DNA from 3 places in the Kitasatospora sp. NBC_00315 genome. Region 3 is predicted to be linked to each of the others. Evidence: riboswitches for the same ligand, from Rfam matches in the RefSeq annotation. Region 3 holds a riboswitch; each other region holds the start of a gene.
What was found. Region 3 has a riboswitch for S-adenosylmethionine ahead of OG823_RS24200 (putative leader peptide). Riboswitches for the same ligand answer to the same signal wherever they lie in the genome.
Positions count from the first base shown of each region.

Region 1: linked by a shared signal. The riboswitch ahead of thrC (threonine synthase) and the one ahead of OG823_RS24200 (putative leader peptide) in region 3 are both predicted to bind S-adenosylmethionine.
Region 2: linked by a shared signal. The riboswitch ahead of OG823_RS25330 (aminotransferase class V-fold PLP-dependent enzyme) and the one ahead of OG823_RS24200 (putative leader peptide) in region 3 are both predicted to bind S-adenosylmethionine.

Region 1 is NZ_CP108025.1:3,712,519-3,720,377, forward strand. Features, by position in the region: gene OG823_RS15005 (hypothetical protein) at 1-384, shown strand, start outside; gene OG823_RS15010 (hypothetical protein) at 451-807, opposite strand; gene groL (chaperonin GroEL) at 904-2,526, opposite strand; gene OG823_RS15020 (cold-shock protein) at 2,877-3,080, opposite strand; gene OG823_RS15025 (ubiquitin-like small modifier protein 1) at 3,692-3,970, opposite strand; gene thrC (threonine synthase) at 4,000-5,283, opposite strand; SAM riboswitch class I at 5,301-5,433, opposite strand; gene OG823_RS15035 (glucosyl-3-phosphoglycerate synthase) at 5,625-6,659, shown strand; gene OG823_RS15040 (trehalose-6-phosphate synthase) at 6,698-7,859, shown strand, end outside.
Region 2 is NZ_CP108025.1:6,075,749-6,083,607, forward strand. Features, by position in the region: gene OG823_RS25315 (heme-copper oxidase subunit III) at 1-291, opposite strand, end outside; gene OG823_RS25320 (hypothetical protein) at 755-1,180, shown strand; gene trpD (anthranilate phosphoribosyltransferase) at 1,349-2,425, shown strand; SAM riboswitch class IV at 2,542-2,659, shown strand; gene OG823_RS25330 (aminotransferase class V-fold PLP-dependent enzyme) at 2,710-4,077, shown strand; gene OG823_RS25335 (Lrp/AsnC ligand binding domain-containing protein) at 4,078-4,359, opposite strand; gene OG823_RS25340 (rhomboid family intramembrane serine protease) at 4,385-5,161, opposite strand; gene OG823_RS25345 (hypothetical protein) at 5,392-5,655, shown strand; gene OG823_RS25350 (NYN domain-containing protein) at 6,060-7,388, shown strand; gene OG823_RS25355 (NlpC/P60 family protein) at 7,643-7,859, shown strand, end outside.
Region 3 is NZ_CP108025.1:5,800,444-5,808,302, forward strand. Features, by position in the region: gene OG823_RS24165 (HAD family hydrolase) at 1-98, shown strand, start outside; gene OG823_RS24170 (zinc ribbon domain-containing protein) at 108-326, opposite strand; gene OG823_RS24175 (hypothetical protein) at 497-1,894, opposite strand; tRNA gene OG823_RS24180 (tRNA-Val) at 2,133-2,204, shown strand; gene OG823_RS24185 (nuclease-related domain-containing protein) at 2,378-3,025, opposite strand; gene OG823_RS24190 (hypothetical protein) at 3,951-4,115, shown strand; gene OG823_RS24195 (hypothetical protein) at 4,205-4,441, shown strand; SAM riboswitch class IV at 4,641-4,753, shown strand; gene OG823_RS24200 (putative leader peptide) at 4,782-4,877, shown strand; gene OG823_RS24205 (AAA family ATPase) at 5,033-7,859, shown strand, end outside.

The sequences.
Region 1 (7,859 bases), 2.1 Mb from region 3:
TCCGAGAACGAGGAGCGCAGCGCGGCCCTCGCAGTCCGGGCGCTGACCGAGGCCGGGCTGTCGCGGGAGCGGGTGGCCGAGGTCGCCCGGCTGGTGCGGCTCACGGTCACCCACCGGCCCGAGCCCGGCGACCGCGACGGCGAGGTGCTCTGCGACGCGGACCTCGCCGTCCTCGGCGGCCCGCCGGAGGCGTACGCGGCCTACGCGGCGGCGGTGCGGGAGGAGTACGCCTTCGTCCCGGAGGAGGACTTCCGGGCCGGTCGGGCGGCGATCCTGCGTCAACTCCTGGCACTGCCCGCGCTCTACCGCACCCCGACCGCCCTCGACCGCTTCGACGCGGCCGCCCGGGCCAACCTGGCGGCCGAGCTCACCCGGCTCGGCTGACGGGCGCGCCCCCGGCGCCGCCCGCCCCGGTCGCGGCGGGCGGGCGGGCGGAAGGACCGCCCGGGATCAGGTGAGCCGACCGACCGGCGCGACCACGACGGCCTCCTTGCCGCACACCCAGTGCGGCTCCGGTCCCAGCTCGGGCTCGACGCTCAGCGCGTGCGGGTCGCCCGCCTCGGCGCAGGCGGGGCAGAGCGGCCAGCGGCCGTACTGCTCCAGCAGCTTGTCCTGGACGTCCTGGGCGACCAGACCGAGCACGTACTCGGTGCCGTCGGGCCACTGCTCCAGCCACCACCGCCGGTGGGTCACGGCGTCCTCGACCAGCGAGACCACCGCGGCGTCCGCCACGTCCCGGGTGTTGAGGTCGGCGAGGATCAACGCCCTCGCGCTGTGCAGGGCTGCTTCGATTTCAGGGCTGGACATCCGCCCATTGTCCCGCAACGGGCCCCGGGAACGCCGCGAGGGCGGCCCCCCGAAGGGGACCGCCCTCGCGATCGGAACAGCCGATCCTCGAAAGGATCAGAAGTCCATGTCACCGCCCGGCATGCCGCCGCCCGCGGGGGCACCGGCCTTCTCGGGCTTGTCGGCGATGACGGCCTCGGTGGTGAGGAAGAGCGCCGCGATGGAGGCGGCGTTCTGCAGGGCCGAGCGGGTGACCTTCGCCGGGTCGATGATGCCCGCGGCGATGAGGTCGACGTACTCGTTGGTCGCGGCGTTCAGACCGTGGCCGGCGGGGAGGTTGCGCACCTTCTCCACCACGACACCGCCCTCAAGGCCGGCGTTGACCGCGATCTGCTTGATCGGGGCCTCCAGCGCCACGCGGACGATGTTGGCACCGGTGGCCTCGTCGCCCTCCAGCTCCAGCTTGTCGAACACGACACCGGCCTGCAGCAGCGCAACGCCACCACCGGCGACGATGCCCTCCTCGACGGCGGCCTTCGCGTTGCGGACGGCGTCCTCGATGCGGTGCTTGCGCTCCTTGAGCTCGACCTCGGTCGCCGCGCCGGCCTTGATCACGGCGACGCCGCCGGCCAGCTTGGCGAGGCGCTCCTGGAGCTTCTCGCGGTCGTAGTCCGAGTCGCTGTTCTCGATCTCGGCGCGGATCTGGTTCACGCGGCCCGCGACCTGGTCGCTGTCGCCGCCACCGTCGACGATGGTGGTCTCGTCCTTGGTGATGACCACCTTGCGGGCGGTGCCCAGCAGGTCGACGCCGGCGTTCTCCAGCTTGAGGCCGACCTCCTCGGAGACCACGGTGCCACCGGTGAGGATGGCGATGTCGCCGAGCATGGCCTTGCGGCGGTCACCGAAGCCCGGGGCCTTGACGGCGACGGACTTGAAGGTGCCGCGGATCTTGTTCACGACCAGGGTCGACAGGGCCTCGCCCTCGACGTCCTCGGCGATGATGACCAGCGGCTTGCCGCTCTGCATGACCTTCTCCAGCAGCGGGAGGAGGTCCTTGACCGAGCCGATCTTGGAGTTGACGATCAGGATGTAGGGGTCCTCGAACGAGGTCTCCATCCGCTCCAGGTCGGTGGCGAAGTAGGCCGAGATGTAGCCCTTGTCGAAGCGCATGCCCTCGGTGAGCTCAAGCTCCAGACCGAAGGTGTTGCTCTCCTCGACGGTGATGACGCCTTCCTTGCCGACCTTGTCCATCGCCTCGGCGATGAGCTCGCCGATCTGCGTGTCGGCGGCCGAGATGGAGGCGGTGGAGGCGATCTGCTCCTTGGTCTCCACGTCCTTGGCCTGGGCGAGCAGCTGGTCGGAGACGGCCTTGACGGCCTTCTCGATGCCGCGCTTCAGGGCCATCGGGTTGGCGCCGGCCGCGACGTTGCGCAGGCCTTCCTTGACCAGGGCCTGGGCCAGGACGGTCGCGGTGGTGGTGCCGTCGCCCGCGACGTCGTCGGTCTTCTTCGCGACCTCCTTGACGAGCTCGGCACCGATCTTCTCGTACGGGTCCTCGAGCTCGATCTCCTTGGCGATGGAGACACCGTCGTTGGTGATCGTGGGGGCGCCCCACTTCTTCTCAAGGACGACGTTGCGACCCTTGGGGCCGAGCGTGACCTTGACGGCGTCGGCAAGCTGGTTCATCCCGCGCTCAAGGCCGCGGCGAGCTTCCTCGTCAAACGCGATGATCTTTGCCATGTGAAGTGGTCCTCCGAGACGGCGGCGAATGCTCGGACCGGTAGGTGCCCGCGACGGACGGCCCTGGTGTGCGGGGGTCCTTTCCCCTACCGCTCCCGGGGGCCTCACCGACCCGGTCCGTAGCACTCTCAAGCTGTGAGTGCTAACGCCAATGATTAGCACTCCACCATGTCGAGTGCAAGCCCAATCGACGATCCAGGCGGACGCGTCACGGCGCCGCGGGCGCCCGCGGGAGGGACGCGCGGGGCCGGACGTGCCGACGGGCCCGTACGACGTGAGTCGTACGGGCCCGTCGGTCGAAGCGGATCACCAGCCCTTGGGCCGAGACGAGGCTCCGGGGTCCGGAAAGGTCAGACCGCCGCGCGGACCATGTCCGCCTGCGGGCCCTTCTGTCCCTGGGAGATCTCGAACTCGACCCGCTGGCCCTCCTCGAGGGTGCGGTAGCCGTCCATCTGGATCGCGCTGTAGTGGACGAACACGTCCGCACCACCGTCGACCGCGATGAAGCCGTAGCCCTTCTCCGCGTTGAACCACTTGACGGTGCCCTGAGCCATTCCGAACTCCCCTAGTGCTGTACTGGCCCTTCACGGTGCCCGCGGGTCGCGGTCCCGGGTCTGGTTGAGGCCGACCCGGGGAACCCCCCCTGAGCACAGCCCCGCACACCACGGACACCCACCGAGAGCCACCGGGCGGTGACCGGCTGAACGGGTGAACGCGTCGACCGCGGCTGAATGTATCCGTACCGAAGCCCTCTGCAACAGGCCCAGCCACCGGGAATTCACGGCGACTGTCAAGGGGCAATACCGGATCAATATGGATAAATTTGGCATTCGGCGCGGGACATAGCGGACGAATTACCCGAAACACGGCAGGAATTCTGACACCTGCCTGACATGTTCCACGGGCGCGACCCGCACCGGTCTCAACGACCGGACGGTCACGGGTGTCGCGGAGCGCCCACGGGCGCGGAAGCTGCCGGAATGGGGAGGGGACCCGTCATCGGCACTGTCGGACACTTTACTCCGCCGCGGGCCGCCCGATTCCCACCGGGACACCGAGAGCCGCCTTCCCGGCCCGGAGAATGCGATTCCGGGTGGGGAAGGCGGCTCGGTCGTGCGCTACGGCCTCGGGCCGCTCCTGCCGCGGCGGCGGCCGCCGCCGGGGCTCAGCAGCCGCCGGCCACCGCCGGGATGATCGAGACGCTGGCGCCGTCCTTGATCTCCGTGGCCAGGCCCTCGGCGAACCGCACGTCGTCGTCGTTCACGTAGATGTTCACGAAACGGCGCAGCTTGCCGGTGTCGTCGAGCACCCGGGCCGCGATGCCGGCGTGGTTCTTCTCCAGGTCGGCGAGGACCTCGGCGAGGGTCGCGCCCTCGGCGGCCACCTCGGCGGCGCCGCCGGTGTAGGTGCGCAGGATGGTCGGGATGCGGACGTTGGCGCTCATGGCGGTGGCTCTCCTAGCGGGGTGGGGGATCAGGCGGAGGCGAGGCCGGCCGAGCGGAAGGACTCCAGCGTCGGGCGGATGGTCGCGGTGAAACCGGCATCGGCCACCGCGTCCAGGGTCTTGAGGCCGTCGCCGGTGTTGATCGCGACGGTCTCCTTGGACGGGTCCAGCTGACCGGTCTCGACCAGCTTCTTCAGCACGCCGATGGTCACCCCGCCGGCGGTCTCGGCGAAGATGCCCTCGGTGCGGGCCAGCAGCTTGATCGCCTCCACCACCTCGGCGTCGGTCACGTCCTCGACCGCGCCGCCGGTACGGCGGGCGATGTCCAGGACGTAGGGGCCGTCCGCCGGGTTGCCGATCGCCAGCGACTTGGCGATGGTGTCGGGCTTGACCGGACGGATGACGTCCCGGCCCGCCTTGAAGGCGGCGGAGACCGGGGAGCAGCCCTCGGCCTGGGCTCCGAAGATCCGGTACGGGCGGTCCTCGACCAGGCCGAGCTTGATCAGCTCCTGCAGGCCCTTGTCGATCTTGGTGAGCTGGGAGCCCGACGCGATCGGGATCACGAGCTGCTCCGGCAGACGCCAGCCCAGCTGCTCGCAGATCTCGTACGCCAGGGTCTTGGAACCCTCGCCGTAGTACGGGCGCAGGTTGACGTTGACGAAGCCCCAGCCCTCGCCGGCCGGATCACCGATCAGCTCCGAGCAGAAGCGGTTCACGTCGTCGTAGTTGCCCTCGATGCCGACCAGCTCGCCGCCGTACACACCGGCCATGACGACCTTGGCCTGCTCCAGGTCGTGCGGGATGAACACGCAGGACTTGAAGCCGGCCCGGGCGGCCGCGGCGCCCACCGCGCCGGCCAGGTTGCCGGTCGAGGAGCAGGAGAGCGTGGTGAAGCCGAACACCCGGGCCGCCTCGATGGCGCAGGCCACCACGCGGTCCTTGAACGAGTGCGTCGGGTTGCCCGAGTCGTCCTTGACGTACAACCGGGCGCTGAAACCGAGCTCGCGGCCCAGGTTGTCGGCCTTCACCAGCGGGGTCCAGCCCGGGTTCAGGTTGGGCTTGTCGGCGACGTCGGCGGGGACGGGCAGCAGCGGGGCGTAGCGCCAGACCGACGCCGGGCCGGCCTCGATCCGCTTGCGCAGCTCCTCGGCGTCGATGGAGCCGAAGTCGTACGCGATCTCCAGCGGGCCGAAGCACTCCTGGCACGCGAAGCTCGGACCGAGCGGGAAGCGGGTGCCGCACTCGCGACAGGAAAGCGCGGTGGCGGGGCCGAGGTCAACGGTGGACGCGGCGGCTGCGGTGTCGATAGCCATGATGGCGGAGGCCTCTCTCCTCATCTTCCCCATGACGCGGGCGCGCCACAGGACGGAATTGGCACCTGTCCCGCCGGGCCGCCGAAGCCGCCGCGCGAGAAGGTTGCCGGGACTTCGACGGGCCGTTCCCTCAGTCCCTCTGGATGAGCTCTGTGAAGTTGTGGTCCTGCTCAGCGGGGGACCCCGGCGTGCGAAGGTCTGAACGCTGTACGAAGACTGTATCCGAAGGCGTCAACCCTGAACCCGTCCGTCCGCCACCCGAGATGCCCCGGGCGGCGTGAGCCGCCTCACCCACACTGGTTGCGCCCCACCCGTGCTGTGCCCCACCAAGGAGTGTGCCCGTGCCTGCCGAGCTGCCCACCGCGCTTCTCCCGGAGGTGGCGTCCTGGCTGCGCCGCCGCTCCTGGAGCGCGGCCGACCGTCCGGTGCACAGCCTCCTCGCCGCCAAGCGGGCGGCCGGGCCGGCCGGAACGATCAGCGTGGTCCTGCCCGCCCTCGACGAGGAGGCCACCGTCGGGGACATCGTCCGGGTGATCCGCCGGGAGCTGATGGAGCGGGTGCCGCTGGTCGACGAGCTGGTCGTGGTCGACTCCGGGTCGGCGGACGACACCGCCGGGGCCGCCGCCGCCGCGGGCGCCCGGGTGGTGCACCGGGACGCGATACTGCCCCGGCTGCCCGCCGAACCCGGCAAGGGCGAGGTGCTCTGGCGCTCGCTGCTGGTCACCTCCGGCGAGATCGTCTGCTTCGTCGACGCCGACCTGCGCGAGTTCGACCCGGCCTTCGTCTCGGGCATCGTCGGCCCGCTGCTCACCGAGCCGGGCCTCCAGCTGGTCAAGGCGATGTACGACCGCCCGCTCACGCCGGCCGGCGGCGGCGCCGAGGGCGCCGTCGGCCCGGTGGACCCGGTCGGCGGCGGCCGGGTCACCGAGCTGGTCGCCCGGCCGCTGCTCAACCTCCACTGGCCCGAGCTGGCGGGCTTCGTCCAACCGCTGGGCGGCGAGTACGCGGCCCGCCGCTCGCTGCTGGAGCGGCTGCCCTTCCCGACCGGGTACGGCGTCGAACTCGGCCTGCTGGTGGACGCCCTGGAGACGGCCGGCCTGGACGCGCTGGCCCAGGTCGACGTGGGCGTGCGCCGCCACCGCCACCAGGACAGCCAGGCGCTGGGCCGGATGGCCGCGACCATCTACCGCACCGCCCTGGAGCGGCTGGACCGCAGCCACCGCCTGAAGGCCGGCGAGGATCTGGTGCACCCGCTGCTCACCCAGTTCACCCGGACCGGGGACGGCTTCGCCCCGCAGACCCACCGGGTGGGAGCGGTCGAGCGGCCCCCGATGCGCACCGTCGCCGAGTATGCGGGCCGTCACACCACGCGATAGGGGGTTTGGGGGCACCGGCCCACGGCAAGGTTCCAACCATGGGCGATCTCACGACGGTACGTTCGAGTCCGACCGGCAGCGCCCCCGTCCTGGTGGCCTCCAACCGGGGCCCGGTGTCCTTCACCCGGCAGGGCGACGGCACGCTGAGCCTGCGCCGGGGCGGCGGCGGCCTCGTGTCGGGGCTGTCCGCCATCGACGACCCCTCGGCGGTCTGGGTCTGCGCGGCGCTCGGCGACGCCGACCGGGCGGCCGCGCGCGAGGCGCCCGAGGGGCGCCTGGACCGGGCCGGCCACGACGTCGGCGGACAGGCCGTCCGGATGCTGGACATCGATCCCGACACCTTCGCGCGGGCCTACAACGGCGTCGCCAACTCCACCCTGTGGTTCGTCCACCACCTGCTGTACGCGACGCCGACCGAACCCGCCTTCGACGCCGGCTTCCGGACCGAGTGGGCGGCGTACGAGGCCTACAACGCCGCCTTCGCCGACGCGCTCGCCGCCGAGGCCGCCCCCGGCGCGGCCGTCCTGGTGCAGGACTACCACCTCTCGCTGGTGCCCGCGCTGCTCCGGGCCCGGCGCCCCGACCTGCGGATCGGGCACTTCTCGCACACGCCGTGGGCGCCGCCGGACTACTACCGGATGCTGCCGGACGACGTCGCCGAGGCCGTCCTGACCGGCATCCTCGGCGCCGACCGGGCCGCCTTCCTGACCCGCCGCTGGGCCACCGCCTTCGCGGACTGCTGCGCGGACGTGCTCGGCGCCGAGGTGGACCACGAGGCGCTCACCGTGACGCACGCGGGGCGCACCACCCGGCTCGGCGTGCACGCACTGGGCGCCGACGCCGACTTCCTGCGCGAGCGCTCGCACCGCCCCGACGTCGACGAGCGCCTCGCCGCGCTGCGGGAGGCGGTCGGGGATCGCCGCACGATCGTCCGGGTCGACCGCACCGAGCTCAGCAAGAACATCGTCCGCGGCCTGCTCGCCTACCGGCACCTGCTGCGCACCCGGCCCGAGTGGCTCGGCCGGGTCGTGCACATCGCCTTCGCCTACCCCTCACGGACCGACCTCGCCGAGTACCGCGCGTACACCGCATCGGTGGAGCGGATCGCCGGGGAGATCAACGCCGAGTTCGCCGCCGACGGCTGGCAGCCGCTGATCCTGCACGTCGACGACGACTTCCCGCGCTCGCTGGCCGCCTACC
Region 2 (7,859 bases), 280 kb from region 3:
CACGTCCCCGCGCTCGGCGGCGAAGACGCCGAGCTGGCAGGTCAGCGAGGAGAGCACCAGGATCGTGGTGTTGACGGAGGAGAAGGGCACGTTGAGCGCGTGCGCCTTCTCGCTCCAGAACTCCGGCCCCTTGACGGAGCGGAGAGTGAAGTACATCGCGAAGAGCGCCGCGAAGAACATCAACTCGGAACTCAGCCAGACGATCGTTCCGACGCTGACCATGTTCGGCCGGTTGACCGATCCGTGCGCGTGCCCGGTTTCTACTGCTGTTGCTGTCGCCACGACGGACATTATGTCGGTCCCTTATTCCGTCTTCACGCCGGGGGGTGTCCCTCGGAGTGTCCGGTGCGTGCGGTATGCCCCCCCGGGGGCCGACGGCGCCCCGAAGCGGTCGGTCGGCGAGGCTATGTCCGTTTTCTGACGGTTGTTCGGTGCGGCATCCGGGCGCCCGGGAGCTTCGAGCACTCCTTTGCCCTGCGTGTCGCGGAGCCCGTCGGCCCTCGCGGCGGCTAGCGGGTCCGCCGTACGGGTGGACTGTGATCGGGAGGGTGACGCCGCGCCCCCCGAACGGGTGAGGGGCGGGCGGGCCGCCCCGGAGCACAGCGCGGCGGGGAGCGCGAGCGGGGCCCGGTCCGCCCGCCCGCCGGACGCAGTTCGGCGGGATCACGCCGGAGGGGCTCGGGGGCGGGTGATCGGGAGTAGCATCCGGAACAGGTGGACGTGGTCCGGATCACATCTGAGGGAGCAGGGCCCCATGGCGCACACGACCGACGAGACGCTCACCGTCCTCGTCTACAGCGATGACCGCAACACCCGCGAGCAGGTGCGGACGGCCCTCGGCCGGCGCCCCGCCGCGGATCTCCCCGAGCTCGACTACCTGGAGTGCGCGACCACGCCCGCCGTGCTGCGCGCGCTGGAGAAGGGCGGGGTGGACCTCTGCGTCCTGGACGGCGAGGCCGTGCCGGTCGGCGGTCTGGGCCTGGGCCGCCAGCTCAAGGACGAGATCTACGGCTGCCCGCCCGTCCTGGTGCTGATCGGCCGGCCGCAGGACTCCTGGCTCGCCGCCTGGAGCCGGGCGGACGCCGCGATCTCCCGGCCGGTGGACCCGGTGGCGCTCGCCGAGGCCGCGGCCACCCTGCTCCGCAGCCGTACCGCGGGCCGGGCCCCGGCCACCCGCTGACGCCGGCGCCGCCGCCCGGCCGCCCCCGTCCGCTCCCCTTCTCTCTCCCGCCGTCTCAACAGGAGAGAAGAGGGGAACGGGCGGGGGCGGCCGCGAGGCGGCGCTCGATAGGCTGACCTCAAGGTTCCGGAGCTCCTCCGGTGACACCCACGAGAGCTGGAGTCAGCCATGGTGAACGTGCACCCTGCGAACGGCGGCAACGACCCCGTGCAGGTGGTCCGCGCCTGGCCGGATCTCCTGTCCGCGCTGTTGAGGGGCGAGGACCTCACCCAGGCCGACACCGCCTGGGCGATGGACTGCATCATGAGCGGCGAGGCGAGCCCCGCCCAGGTGGCCGGCTTCGCGGTGGCCCTGCGGGCCAAGGGCGAGACCGTGGAGGAGATCTCCGGCATGGTGGACGCGATGTACGCGCACGCCGAGCCGCTGCACATCCCCGGCCCGGCGGTGGACATCGTCGGCACCGGCGGCGACCGCGCCAAGACCGTCAACATCTCCACCATGTCGGCGATCGTCGCGGCGGCCGCGGGCGCGAAGGTGGTCAAGCACGGCAACCGGGCCGCCTCCTCGGCGAGCGGGTCCTCGGAGGTGCTGGAGAAGCTGGGCATCAGACTGGACCTCGGTGCGCAGCGGGTCGCGGAGGTGGCCGAGGAGGTGGGCCTGACCTTCTGCTTCGCGGCCAAGTTCCACCCGGCGATGCGGCACACCGCGCTGGCCCGCCGGGATCTCGGCGTACCGACCGCCTTCAACATCCTCGGCCCGCTGACCAACCCCGCCAAGGTCACCTCGCACGCCATCGGCTGCTTCGACACCCGGCTGGCCGGGCTGATCGCCGGAGTGCTGGCCCGGCGCGGCGCCACCGCCCTGGTCTTCCGCGGCGACGACGGCCTGGACGAGCTCACCATCTCCACCACGTCCCGGATCTGGACGGTCAAGGACGGCACCGTCACCGAGAGCACCTTCGACCCGCGCGAGGTCGGCATCGAGCTGGCCGGCATCGAGTCGCTGCGCGGCGGGGACCCCGAGCACAACGCCGGGGTGGCGCGCCGGCTGCTGGCCGGCGAGCGGGGGCCGGTGCGCGACGCCGTCCTGCTGAACACCGCGACCGCGCTGGCGGCCCTGGACCTGACCGACGCGCCGCTGGCCGGTCAGCTCGCCGCGGGCATCGAGCGGGCCGCCGCCGCCATCGACTCCGGCGCGGCGCAGGCGCTGCTGAAGCAGTGGACCGAGGCCACCGCCCGCTCCTGAACTCCCTCAAGGCCCGGGGTGGTCCGCGATCCGCCCCGGGCTCCGGCGGAGCCGTGCGGTCCGGATGGCGGACACCTGTTTGACCACCGGGTGGCTCCTCCGTAGAGTCTGGGCCAGGTCATGAGTGGCAGCGACAAGCCCCAGCTTGCTGTCCGGCAACCCTCCGTCCGTGGCGGGGTGCCCTGGGTGAGGACCGGGCTTCGCGGCGATCCGTCCGCGCGGCAAGCGCGGACCACCGGCATTTCTGCACTCCCGGGGTCCAGACCTCAGAGGAGTGCATTCCGATGTCCGTGATCTCCACCGAAATCTGCGCCCCGCTCGCCGTCCTCGGCCACGACGTCCAGGTCCCGCTCGCCAGCGGCGAGAAGGTCGGTTACGCCGCCCTCGACTACGCCGCCAGCTCGCCGGCGCTCCAGCGGGTCTGGGACGACGTCGCCGCGTACGCCCCGTACTACGGCAGCGTGCACCGCGGCGCCGGCTACCTCTCGCAGCTCTCCACCGACCTGTTCGAGCAGAGCCGCCGCACCGTCGAGGAGTTCCTCGACCTGCGCGAGGACGACCAGGTGGTCTTCACCCGCGCCACCACCGACTCGCTGAACCTGCTGGCGGGCGCACTGCCGGCCGGCACCCGGATCTTCGTCTTCGAGACCGAGCACCACGCCTCGCTGCTGCCGTGGCGCCGTGAGGGCCTGACGGTCGACTACCTGCGCGCCCCCCGCTCGCACGCCGAGGCCGTCGCCGCGCTGGACGAGGCGCTGGCCGGCGCGGGCGAGGGCCCGAAGCTGTTCTGCGTCACCGGCGCCTCCAACGTGACCGGCGAGCTGTGGCCGGTCGCCGAGCTCGCCGCCACCGCCCACCGGCACGGCGCCCGGATCGTCCTGGACGCCGCCCAGCTCGCGCCGCACCACCGGGTCTCGGTCCGTGAGCTCGACGTGGACTGGGTCGCCTTCTCCGGTCACAAGCTCTACGCCCCGTTCGGCGCCGGCGTGCTGGCCGGGCGCAGCGACTGGCTGGACGCGGCCGAGCCCTACCTGGCCGGCGGTGGCGCCACCCGGACGGTCGCCCGTGAGGCGGACGGCTCGGTCGCCGTCGAGTGGAACTCCGGCCCGGCCCGGCACGAGGCCGGCTCCCCGAACGTCATCGGCGCCTACGCCGTCGCCTCGGCCTGCCGGGCGCTGACCGAGGCGGGCTTCGACGCCCTGGAGGCCCGCGAGCAGCAGCTGATCGGCCGGCTCACGGCCGGGCTGGCCGAGATCCCCGAGGTCAAGGTGCTCAGCCTGTTCGGCGCCGACTCCGCGCGGGTGGGCGTGCTCTCCTTCGTGGTGCAGGGCTGGAACAGCTCGCACTTCTCCGCCGCGCTCTCCGCCGAGTACGGCATCGGCGTGCGCGACGGCCTGTTCTGCGCCCACCCGCTGGTGCGCACCCTGCTGGGCGGCGAGGACACGGAGCCGTCCGAGTGCGGTGCGCCCGAGCCGTCCCTGCCCGGCGAGCGCAGCCTGAACGCGATCCGGGTCAGCTTCGGGGCCGGCACCCCGGACGAGCACCTGGAGCGCTTCCTGACCGCCGTCCGCGAGCTGGTCACGGACGGCGCCGCCTGGAGCTACCGCAGCGAGGGCGGCCGGTGCGTCGTGGACACCCGCCGGGACGGCTGACTACTCGTCCAGCCCCAGGTCGAAGGCGGCCTCCAGGTCGTGCTGGGAGTACGTGCGGAAGGCGATCTGGGTCTCGGTGTGCGCCACACCCGGCACCTTGTTGAGCCGGCCGGGGATCACGTCGGCGAGGTCGTCGTGCCGACGCACCCGGACCATCGCCACCAGGTCGTAGCCACCGGTCACCGAGTAGACCTCGCTGACGCCCTCGATGGCCGCGATCGCCTCGGCGATCTCGGGGATGCGGTCGACGCTGGTCTTGATCAGGACGATGGCGGTGATCACGCTGATGCTCCTTCGTGGGGTGTCGTCAGCCTAGCCGCCGGGGGCGGTGGTGGGCGGCCCAGGTGAAGGCGAAGCCCACCGTGAAGCCGATGACGTGCACGAGGTACGCCACCCCGGTGCCGCCCGAGCGCACCGACCACCACTGCAGTGCGAACCACAGGCCCAGCACCAGCCAGGCCGGGAAGCGCAGCGGCAGGAAGAGCAGGACCGGGACGAGCGTGGTGACCCGGGCCCGGGGGTACAGCCGCAGGTACCCGCCGAGGACGGCCGCGATCGCTCCCGAGGCGCCGATCAGCACCCGGGTCGAGTCCGCCGAGTGCGACTCGGCGAGCGCGTACCCGTACGTGGCGACGGCGCCGGCCACCAGATAGAAGAGGAGGAAGCGGGAGCGTCCCAGCCGTTCCTCCACCCCGGCGCCGAAGACGTACAGGAACAGCATGTTCCCCAGCAGGTGCAGCCAGCCGGCGTGCACGAACAGGGAGCTGAGCACGGAGAGGGCCGGCGTCTTGCCGGGGGTGGGAGCGGGCGGGCAGCCGGCCCCGCCCTGCGGCTGCTCGATCCGGTCGGCGGTCAGCGGCCGGTGGTCGAGCAGTTCGGCCGGAATCGCCCCCCAGCGCTGCTCGTACCGCTGTTCGGCGCAGACCCGGGCCGGGCCGGTGCCGTACAGCGGGTTCAGCCCGGCGGCCGGGCCCAGCAGGAAGACCAGCACGTTGAGGGCGATCAGGGCATAGGTGACGGCGGGCACGGGCACGGCGGGGCCGCCGTCCTGCGCGCCGGTGTGGTCCAGGACCGGGATCGCCATGCCCCGGAGCATTCCTCGGCCCGGCCCCGGCGACACCGCGGCGTACTGCGTGCGGGTGACGGCGGCGGAGCGCCACCGGTGCTCCACGGAGAGAGATCAGGACCGGTGGCCGGTGCGCGGGACCCAGGCAATAGGCTTGGGGCGGGCATTCCCCGCCTCCCGCCGTCGACGCCGGGACACCGGGGGGAGCGCCTCCCGCCCAGACAGGGAACAGCCGAGAGGACCCCCCGATGACCGTCCCCGCCCTGACCGCAGAGACCCGCTGGCGCTGCACGCTGTGCGGCAACCTGACCCGCTTCGACGTCACCCGTTCCGCGAGGGTCGTCGAGTACCTGCACTTCGATCTGGCGGGCGAGTCCAAGGTCGAGGAGACCGAGGTGCTGGCCGAGACGGTCGAGTCGGTGCGCTGCCGCTGGTGCAACGCGGTGGACCAGATCGAACTGGTGGACCGGCCGGGTGCCGAGAGCGCCGAGGCCGGCGGCGCGCAGGCCTGACCCGCGGCCTGGCCGGCGGCGCCCGGCCGGGGCGCCGCCGGGCCCGGGGGAGTGTGGCGCGGCGCGGTGTGGGGCACGGTAGACGGGACAATTGCAGAGAGCGGTGAGTTTCGGGGCAGCGGCAGCCGGCCGTGAGCACCCCGCGCGAGAGGATCGGAGCCGAGGACGTGGTGGACGCAGCGAGGGAGCCCGCCGAGTCGCAGGGGCAGCCGCCCGCTGTGGACACGAGCCCCCCGGACGCGGACGGGGCCGCCCCGGCCGGCGCCCGCGGCGATGCCACGACGGGCACCGGCCACGCTGCCGCGGGCACCGCTGCCGAGCGGGACGGCCACGAGCGGGACGGCCACGAGCCGGGCGGCCGTGCCACCGGTGACGAGCCGGGCGGGCCGGACGCCGCCGGGCCGGTGCCCGAGGGCCGTGCACCCGAGCAGCTCGACCGTCCGCTGCCCGAGGGCGTCCGCCGCCGGGTGGTCGGAATCGCCGCCGACGCGCTGGGCGGCCTGCCCGTCGGCGAGCTGCCGCTGTCGCTGCGTCAGTACGCCAAGTTCACCCCGGCCCGCCGGGCCAAGTACGCCGCCACCGCGCTGGCCGCGGCCCTGGAGGCGGAGCCTGCCTTCCGGGTGCGGATAGCGGACCGGTTGCGCCTGGGCCAGCCCGACCTGGTCTCCGCGCTGGAGGCGGGCAGCGTACCGGGCGCGGCCGACCCGATGGACGTCGCCACCGCCGCCTACCTGCTGCGCCCGCCCGGTTGGTCGCGGCTGGTCGCGCAGGCCGGCGAGCAGGCCGAACGGGCCGGCGCCGAGGGCGCGGTCGCCGAGGCCACCCGGCTGAACGAGAAGCTCCAGGCGGAGCTGGCCGAGGCGCGGGCCGCCGCGCGGGCCGACCTGGACCGCCGCCGGGCCGAGTCGGAGGGCGTGCGCAGGGAGGCCGAGTCGCTGCGCAAGAAGGCGCGCTCGCTGGAGAGCGACACCCGAAGGGCCCAGGCCGAGGCGCGGAAGCTGGCCGCCGAGCTGGAGGCGGTCCGGGCCGCCGCCGCCGCGGAGCGCAGCGCCGCCGAGAGCGAGGCGCGCCGGCTGCGGCACCGGATCTCGGAGCTGGAGACCGCGGTGGAGCAGGGCCGCCGCTCCGCGCGCGAGGGCCGCAGCGTGGAGGACATGCGGCTGCGGCTGCTGCTGGACACCGTGCTCCAGTCGGCCCAGGGGCTGCAGCGGGAGCTGGCGCTGCCGGTCGCCCAGATCCATCCGGCCGACCTGGTCGAGGCGGTGCAGCCGGCCTCGGCCTCGCCGCACGACGTGGCCCGGCGGGCGCTGGCGGAGGACGATCCGGCGCTGCTGGACCAGTTGCTGGCGATCCCGCAGGTACATCTGCTGGTGGACGGCTACAACGTGACCAAGACCGGCTATCCGACCCTGCCGCTGGAGCAGCAGCGGATCCGGCTGCTCGGCGGCCTGGCGATGCTGGCGCAGCGCACCCAGGCGGAGGTCACCTGTGTCTTCGACGGCCAGGACCTGGACGTCCCGGTGATCCTGGCGCCGCCGCGCGGGGTCCGGGTGCGGTTCAGCCGTACCGGGGAGACCGCGGACGAGCTGATCCGCCGCCTGGTGCGGGCGGAGCCGCAGGGGCGTCCGGTGGTGGTGGTCTCCACCGACCGCGAGGTGGCCGACGGGGTGCGCGACGCGGGGGCCCGGCCGGTGGCGTCGATTCTGCTGCTCAACCGGCTGGCGCGGTCCTGAGACGTCCGGCCCCTCGGACCGTCGCGGGGCCGGTGCGCGGGCCCGGCGGGGGCGGGCGGGGGCGCCCGGAGTGACAGCTGGTCAGCGGCTTGGTGACGCGGGTGTGTGGGTCACGTGAAATCCCCGCCGGAGCTCCAGGTTCATGGTCCCGTGGGAGTGGCGGAAAGCTCTGATCTTCACTAGGGTCTGGCGTCAAACCTATTTCCGGATACTCACTCGTTCGGGTGAGTCCGCAGAAAGAAGGAGCGGGTCTTTTGGCCTCCCACCGCCGTCCTAAGCAGCCGAGCCGCGCACGGGTCTCCGTGCTCACCGCTGCGGCGGCGACCGCGGTCGCCCTCTCCGCCCAGATGAGTGCCCACGCCGCGCCGGCGCCCAAGAAAGAGGACGTCAAGGCGCAGGTCGACCAGCTCAACACGGAGCAGGAGCAGGCGGCGGAGCGGTACAACGGCGCCAAGGAGCGGGCCGACCAGC
Region 3 (7,859 bases):
CCCAGATCGGGGTGGCGGCCGGCGAGGAGATCGTCCGGCAGATCCTCGGCCGGGTCCGGGCCGGCAGCGCCCGCCCGGGGGCGGTACCGGCCCGATAGCCGCTGCCGCTACCCGCAGCAGCCGCCACCGCAGCAGCCGCCACCGCCGCCGGGCGCCTGCTGCGGTGCGGCGCCGCCGCCGACACCCGTGACGGCGACGGTGGACAGCAGCTTGACGGTGTCGGGGTGGCCCTGCGGGCACACCGCGGGGTCGTTGGCCTGCGCCATCGCGCGGCGCAGCTCGAAGGTGGCACCGCAGGACCGGCAGCGGAAATCGTAACGAGGCATACCCGGCAGCGTACCGGGCCGCCGCCGCCACGCCAGGGGGCCGCGGCCCGGGGGCCGGCGGTGTGGGGGCCGGCGGTGTGGTGCTCGCGGCGGTGCCGCGGGGTGCGGTGGTCGGTCTCGTCCGGGTGTGTGCCGGTCGGGTACCGGTGACCGCGCGGTGCGGCGTCCGCTCAGTGGTGGCCGGTGCCGAGATCGCCGCGGATCAGCGACACCACCTGGGCCGCCGTCGCCCGTACCGCCGCCAGCTCGGTCAGGAAGTGCCAGTAGTCCGGGTGGCGTCCGGCGGCCTCCAGTGCGGCCACCGCCTGGTCGAGGCGCCCGACGGCGGCGTCCAGCGGCCCCGCGTGCCGAGGGTCCGGCGCCTGCCGCCCCGCCATCGCCAGCCGCTGGGCGTCCCGCAGGGCGAAGCGGGTCCGCTCGATCTCCTTGGTCGGGTCGTGCTCCACCTCGTTCAGCTGCCGCAGCCGCTCGTTGACCGCCGCGACCGAACCGTCCGCCGTCTCCAGCAGCGCCCGCACCGTCCCGATCGCCCCCGTCGCATCCGCCCAGCGCTGTTCGTCGCGCGCCCGCGCGGCCTCGGCCAGCTTCTGCTGCGAAGCCCGCACCGCCTCCGCGACCTGCTCCGACACCCGCCCGAGGTCTTGCCAGCAGGCCGCGCTGAACCGCCGCCTGAGCTCACTCAGGGCGGGTTCCACCGTGCCGGACTTGGTCTCCAGCGCCTGGATCCTGGTCCGCAGACTGGCCACCCGCCGGTCGATCTCCCCGGCCCGCTCCGGCAACTGCCCGGCCGACGCGGCGACCGCCTCCGCCCGCCGGGCCACGTCCTGCGCCCGCTTCAGCGTCGGCGCCACCCCGTGCTTCGAAGCCCCCTCGTTCAGCCGGGTCAGCTCCGGGGCCAGCTCCGCCAGCTGCGCCGCCAGATCGTCCGCCTTCAGCCCCGCCGCCCGGACGGCGTCCAGCGCGGTGGTCGCCGCCAACAGCGCACGCTTGGCCTTCTCCACCGCCGGGGCCACCTGCATCAACTGCGACTCGGCGCGCTGCAGCACTGGCTGGAGCCGCTGGAGGAAGCCCTCCAGATCCGTCTTCGCGGACCCGAGCTGCCCCGTCACGTCCTCCAGCCGGCGCCGGGCCCGGGTGGCCGCGCCCGACTCCAGCTCCTCGGCGTCCAGATCCTGCGCGTCCAGCGCGGCCAGGTAGTTCACCGTGACCTGGTCGACCCGCTCCGTCACCTGCTGGAAGTCCGCCAGGGCCTGCCGGACCGCCGCACCGTCCTCCGACGCTCGGACGGTCTCCACCGCCAGCCGCACGTCGCGCTGTGTCGAGTCCAGCTCGTAGAACGCCTCCTGCGCCGCGTCCCGCGCACCCCGGGCATCGGCCCGCACGGCATCACCCCGCCGCCACCAGCTGCCCCGGCCGCCCCCCGCACCACCGAACGACGCCACCCCGGCCGTCCCCAGCACCCCGGCCACCACCAGCGGCAACACCAGCACCTCGACCGCCGCGCCCGCCCTGGCCGCCGCGCCCCCGAGGCGCCCCCGCGCCCGCCCGCTCCCGCCGGCCACCCTCACACTGCGCTCCCTGCTCCGCCGTCCGAGCCGCCGGACACCCCATCGGGCCGCCCGGCAGCTGATCCACCACCCATTCTTCCCGATCGGCCACACCTACCGGCACCCCCGTGGCCCCATTCCCGTCCCACCGCGATCCTCGCGCCCGCCCCGGGCCCGTCCCACTCCTCGGCCACCTGCACCGGACGCCCCGCCGGAGCGGGTAGGCTTGCCTCTCGTCGTGCCCCCGGGCTGCGACGGGGGGCGCGTAGCTCAGTGGTAGAGCGCTGCTCTTACAAAGCAGATGTCGGCGGTTCGAAACCGTCCGCGCCCACATCCGGCGATCCACGGTCGCCAGCACGAAGGGCCAGTTCGGAGGCATGATCCTCACGAACTGGCCCTCTGTCGTCCCGGGGGCGGGGGAGTGGGCGGGTGCGGGGGCGGGTGCGGGGGAGTGGGCAGCCGGGCTGTGCCGTCCCGGTGCCGGATGTCGCCGGCGGCCCCCTGTCAGCGGGGCTTGCTGCGGCGCTTGCCCAGGTGGGTCCAGACGTGGCGGTGGCGGGCGACGGTGAAGATCCGGTCCACTCGGGCGGGGGACAGTTCCGTCGGGCGGCAGGGGAGGGCGGTGGCGATCTGGCGGCCGTCGATGACCGTCACTTCGGGTGTCACCCCGAGTATGATCTTCTGTGCGCCGACGATGGCGATGACGGGGTGGACGGGGACGTCGAAGCCGCACCACTCGGTCAGCAGGGCAGCGGTGCGGGTCGCCTCGAACTCGGAGTTCTGCAGGTAGGGGAAGCCGTTGCGGTTGACCTTCACGACCTCGTCGCCGACCCAGACGGTGGCGCCGGGGTGGTGCTTGGAGTTGACGGTGAAGACACCCGGCGGGCCGATCACCACGTGGTCGATGTCCGATCCGGACGGCAGCGGTACTCCGTGCAGGACGTTCCAGCCGGCGGCCTTCAGTGACTCCAGGCGGGCGCCCACGATCTGTTCACCCTCCAGTCCTCGGAGGGTGCTCGTGTCCCCGAGCCGCTGCCGGGAGATCCTGGCGGCGAGCCGGACCAGTGGCTTGTATCTCGCCTCACCCTCGCGGACCAGGCGTTCCAGGCCGGCGCCGGGGAGGTTGCGTGCCAGGTCGTCCTCGTCGCTCATGGGAGGTAGGAGGGGCAGCGCTGTCCGAGGCTGTGGTGCCCGGGGCCGTGGTACCCGGGGCTGCGGTACCCGGGGCGTGTCCGCCGTCGCGCGCGGGCGGCTCTCCGCCCGGCGTTGGACGGCTCGTGGTGGTACATGGCGGCCGGAGGATCCGCACCAGTCCTCGATGGTGGCCAGGGCGGCGGCCTCCAGTTGCGGAGTGTGGACCGTGACCACCCCTGTCCTGCAGTCCAGCCAGGCCACCGAGGCGCCACGGGCACCTGGTCTGTTCACGTAGAGCCGTTCCCTGCCCGGCACTTGCCACAGCTTGACCACCAGGTCGGTCATATCGCCCCCTCCTGCGCGCCCGCCCGACACGGAGTCAGTATGCCCACGCACGGATCGGTGGGAACGCGGCGAGCCGAGCGGTCGGCGCCTGCGGCCGGTGGGTGGTGGACGGCGTTCGGCCGGGAGACGCTCCTGGGGGCGGCAGAACCGGTGGACAGGCGGCCTGCCGGTCGATCATGATCCGCCCATGGATCATGAAACGGCCCGGGGCCTTGCCGTAGCCAGATTCGTGGAGAGCGGGAGGAACCGCATCGAGGACTGGGAGGTGTCCGGCCCGGTGCTGTCACCGGTGCGGACGCCGAGCGGGGTGCTACCGCACCTGACCTTCCGGTTCAGGCCGCGCGAGGGCACCGACACCGGCTGGGATCGTTCCTGGATCCCGCTTCAGGTAGCGGTGGATCCCCGCACCGGGGTCGCGGACATGTTGCGTTAGCGGCCCGAGGACTACGACGGAAGGACTGCGACGGCCGACGTCGGTCGGCCGCCCCGACGCGGGCAGCCGGTCGTACGGCCGACCCGTGGGCGCGTGCGTCGGTACGGGCGCCTGATCGGCCCCGCACGGGGTGCGGCGGCGCTCGGGGCGCGGTCGGATGGGGCCATGGAGACTCCGGAGCAGTGGCTGGCCACCTACGTCGAACAGCTGATGAGGCTCACCCGGGACCTCGATCAGGCTGCGGCGGTCGCGTTCGTCCGTGAGGTGTACGAGGCCGGTCGCGAGGCGGGTATCGCCGAGGTCGCCTACGGGCTCGGCGAGTCCGAGTAGGCGCGTCGGCGGCCGGAGCGGCGCCGTCCGTCCCGGGCGCATGCCGACCGGCGATGTCCGTACCGACGCCCGTGTGGTCGAATGCCGGTATGCCACGTCTCACCGCTCCCGTCGTGCCCGTCGGCTCGCTCGGCAGGGCCGGTCAGCCGGTGCTGTCGGCCGGCGGCCTGCTCCTGCGGCCGTGGGCCGAGGCGGATGCCGACGCCATGGTGTCGGCGTTCGCGGACCCGGTCCTGCAGCACTGGCACGCGCGTACCGTCGACTCCCGGCGGGAGGCGGTCGAGCTCATCACCGATGACGTCCGAGCTGACGTCCGGGGCGGATGACGTCCGGGGTGGGTGACGTTCGGTTTGGCGTCCGGGTCGGTGTGCCGGGCGTCGACGGGAGCACCGGCTGAGGCGGGGTCGACCGGCTCCGGGTGGCCGCGACCGTGGCCGACGGCTCGCTCCCGGGTGCCGACCGGTGTGACGAAGAGTCACCGAAGCTCGATTGACGGGGCCGATCGGGCGTTCGTACACTCGGAGCGGCGAAGAATGTCAGCTTTGGGCCCCGGCCGGCTGACTGGCAACCCTCCACTGTGGCGGGGTGCCGCCGGGGATAAGCCGGGCGACATGGGTGTCATGTCGCAAGCACAGATGCCCCGGGTGACGGGGAATGGAGACGGCCATGCAGCGCGTGCACGGCAGCAATGCCGTTCGGCTCAGGCTGGTGGCCAGGCTGGCTGTCGACCTCGTCCGCAGTGCCAGCTCGCTCTGTCGTTGAGGTCGTTCGGCCGGACCCCAGTGCGGGGTCGCGGTTCGGTTCGTGCGTCGGGGTTCCTGTTCCGCAACCGCTGACGCTCCTCTTTTCCGGCCTCTCGTACGACGGGTAGCGCAGCGTTGCGCGGCCCGGTCGTGCGCCCTGCTCCAGGAGAGCGGATGCTCACGTCCACCGCGCGTGCCGCGCGTCTTGTCCACCGATCCGAACCCTCCGGCCGTGACGTCGAGTTCCGGCTGCTGCGCCATGCGCTGGACCGCTGCCTGCGGGGCCAGGGCGGTGTCGTCGCCCTCAACGGTGCCGTGGGGACGGGCCGAACCGAACTGCTGCACGTGTTCTCGGACGCCGCGGCCGACCACGGCGTCCGGGTGCTCGCCGCGGCGGGCTCTCCGCTGGAGAAGGACTTCCCGTTCGGGATCGTCCGGCAGCTCTTCCAGAGCGCGGGCCTGGACCCGGCCACCGATGCCGAGGTGGCGCGACTCCTGGAGGCCGGTGTCGAGGCCCCCGCGGGGGACAGCGGCGCGCGGCTCACCCCGCAGGCGCTGCACGGCCTCTGCTCGATCGTGCTGCGGCTCGCCGAGCGGGTCCCGCTGCTGCTGGCGGTCGACGACCGGCAGGACGCGGACGTGCAGTCGCTGGAGTTCCTGCTCTACCTGGTGCGGCGCACCAGGACCGCCCGGGTGCTGACCGTGCTCAGCTCCCGCGAGACGATGACACCGCCCAACCCGTTCTTCGAGGTCGAGCTGGCCAGACAGCCGCACCACGAGCGGGTACGGCTCGGCCTGCTCTCCGCCGGCCTGGTCTCCGAGCTGCTCCGGGAGTGGTTCGGCGCGGACGCGGCCCTGCGGCTGACGGCCGAGGCGCACGCGCTCACCGGAGGCAATCCGCTGCTGGTCCGGGCGCTGCTGGAGGACCAGGAGCCGGGGCGGGCCCGGCAGGAGCTGGTGGCCGGGGAGAACTACCGGCGGGGGCTGATGAACTGCCTGCACCGGATGGACCCGCTGGCGCTGCGCTGCGCCCGGGGAGTGGCGGTGCTGGGTCGTCCGTCCGAGCCCGAACTCCTGGCCGAACTCCTGCTGCTCGCACCGCAGTCGCTCTCCCGGGCGGCCTATCTGCTGCATGCCGCAGGGCTGTTCCACGAGGGCGGGTTCCGGCACCCGACGGGCGGCGGGGACCTCCTGGCCGCGATGAAGCCGGAGGAACTGGCGGCACTGCACCGCCGGGCCGCCCAACTGCTGCGGGCCGGCGGCGCGCCGGCCGAGCGGGTCACCGAGCAGTTGCGCGCGGCGGAGGGACACGTCCGGGCGCCGTGGGCGGTGCAGGCGACCCCGGCGACCGGCCTCGGAGCGGCGCTCGGGCAGGCGCTGGAGGAAGTGCTCAGCGACTGCGATCCCGGTGGGACGGACGGGTGGGCCGAGGAGCTGCTGCAGCCGTTGCAGCCGCAGTGGGGACTTCCGCGGACAGGTGCCGTGGCAGGTCCCGTGGCAACTTCCGTGACAGGTGCCGTGGCAGGTGTGCCGACGCCGGACGCGGCTCCGGCCCTGGCCCCGTCCCCGGGGGCGACGGGTGCGGAGCCGACGACTCCGGGCTTCACGCCCGCTGGCCTCACGCCCGCTGGGTTCGCGCCCGCTGGCTTCACGCCCACGGGCTTCACGACCGATGGGTTCACGGGTCCGGGACCGTCGACCCTGGAACTCCGGTCGCCGGCCCTGCCGGCCTCGGACCTTCCGGCTCGGTCCGACGAGCCGGTGGAGATCCACTGCGTGCCCTGGTTGCCGGGCACCGGGGCGGACTCCGGCGAAGCGCAGGTGCGACGTCAACTGAAGGCGGTGCGGTACCTGTTCTGGCACGGACGGGTGGCGGAGGGCACCGCCGCGCTGGAGCGCTTCGAGGCGGAGCAGCCGCCCGGCGACGAGCCGGAGGGACTGCGCGAGCTGCGCTCCTGGCTCGGCTACTGGTTCCGCTCGCTCTTCCCGCAGCCGGCGCCCGTGCCGTCCGCGCGGTTCTGCGGCGAGGACGGACTGGCGGTCCTGGGCGGCCTGCTGGCCGGGCTGCCCCCGGAGGAGTCGGTGCTCAGCGCGGAGCGGATCCTGCGCGACGGCCGGCTGGGCGGCTCCTCGGTGGAGTCGCTGACCTCCGCGCTGACGGTACTGGTGTACGCGGACCGCGCGGACCGTGCGGCCCGCTGGTGCGAGCCGATCGCGGCCCGTACCGCGGCCAACTGCAGTTCGACCTGGCACGCGCTGTTCTCGGCGCTGCGGGCCGAGACCGCCCTGCGGCAGGGCGACCTGCGGACCGCCGAGGAGGCCTCCCGGGCCGCGTTCGCCCGGATCCGTCCCGAGGGGTGGGGTGTCGCGGTGGGCTACCCGCTGTCCACCCTCATCTCCGTCCGGACCGCGCTCGGACGGCACGAGGACGCCGCGCGCTACCTCGCCCTCGCCGTCCCGGACGAGATGGACCGGACGCCGGCCGGCCTGCACTACCGGTACGCCAGGGGCGGCCACCTGCTGGCCGTCGGCCGGATCCCGGAGGCCCTCGCCGACTTCCGGGCCTGCGGCGAGACGATGGCGCGCTGGGACGTGGACCACCTGCCCGGGATCGTGCCCTGGCGGGTCGGTGCGGCGCAGGCCGAACTGGCCCTGGGGCGAAGGCAGTCGGCTATCGCCCTGGCCGAGCGGCAGCTTGCCGCGCTGGGTCCGGGCGGTCATGCCCGGGTCCGCGGGATGGCGCTGCGGGTCCGCGCGGCGGCGGGGGAGCCGACGGAGCGGGCCGGTCTGCTGGAACGCGCCGCCGACGCCCTGGAGCGGGCCGGCGACCACGTCCAGTTCTCCGCCGTACTGGGTGAGCTGGGCGCCGTCCACCAGGCGCAGGGCGACCCGGCCCGGGCCCGGCTGGCCGAGCGGAGGGCCCGGCCGGGGCTGTCGCACGACGTGCGTGCCGCCGTTCCGCGCCCGCGCGCGGTGCCCGCCCAACCGCCGACGCCGCTCC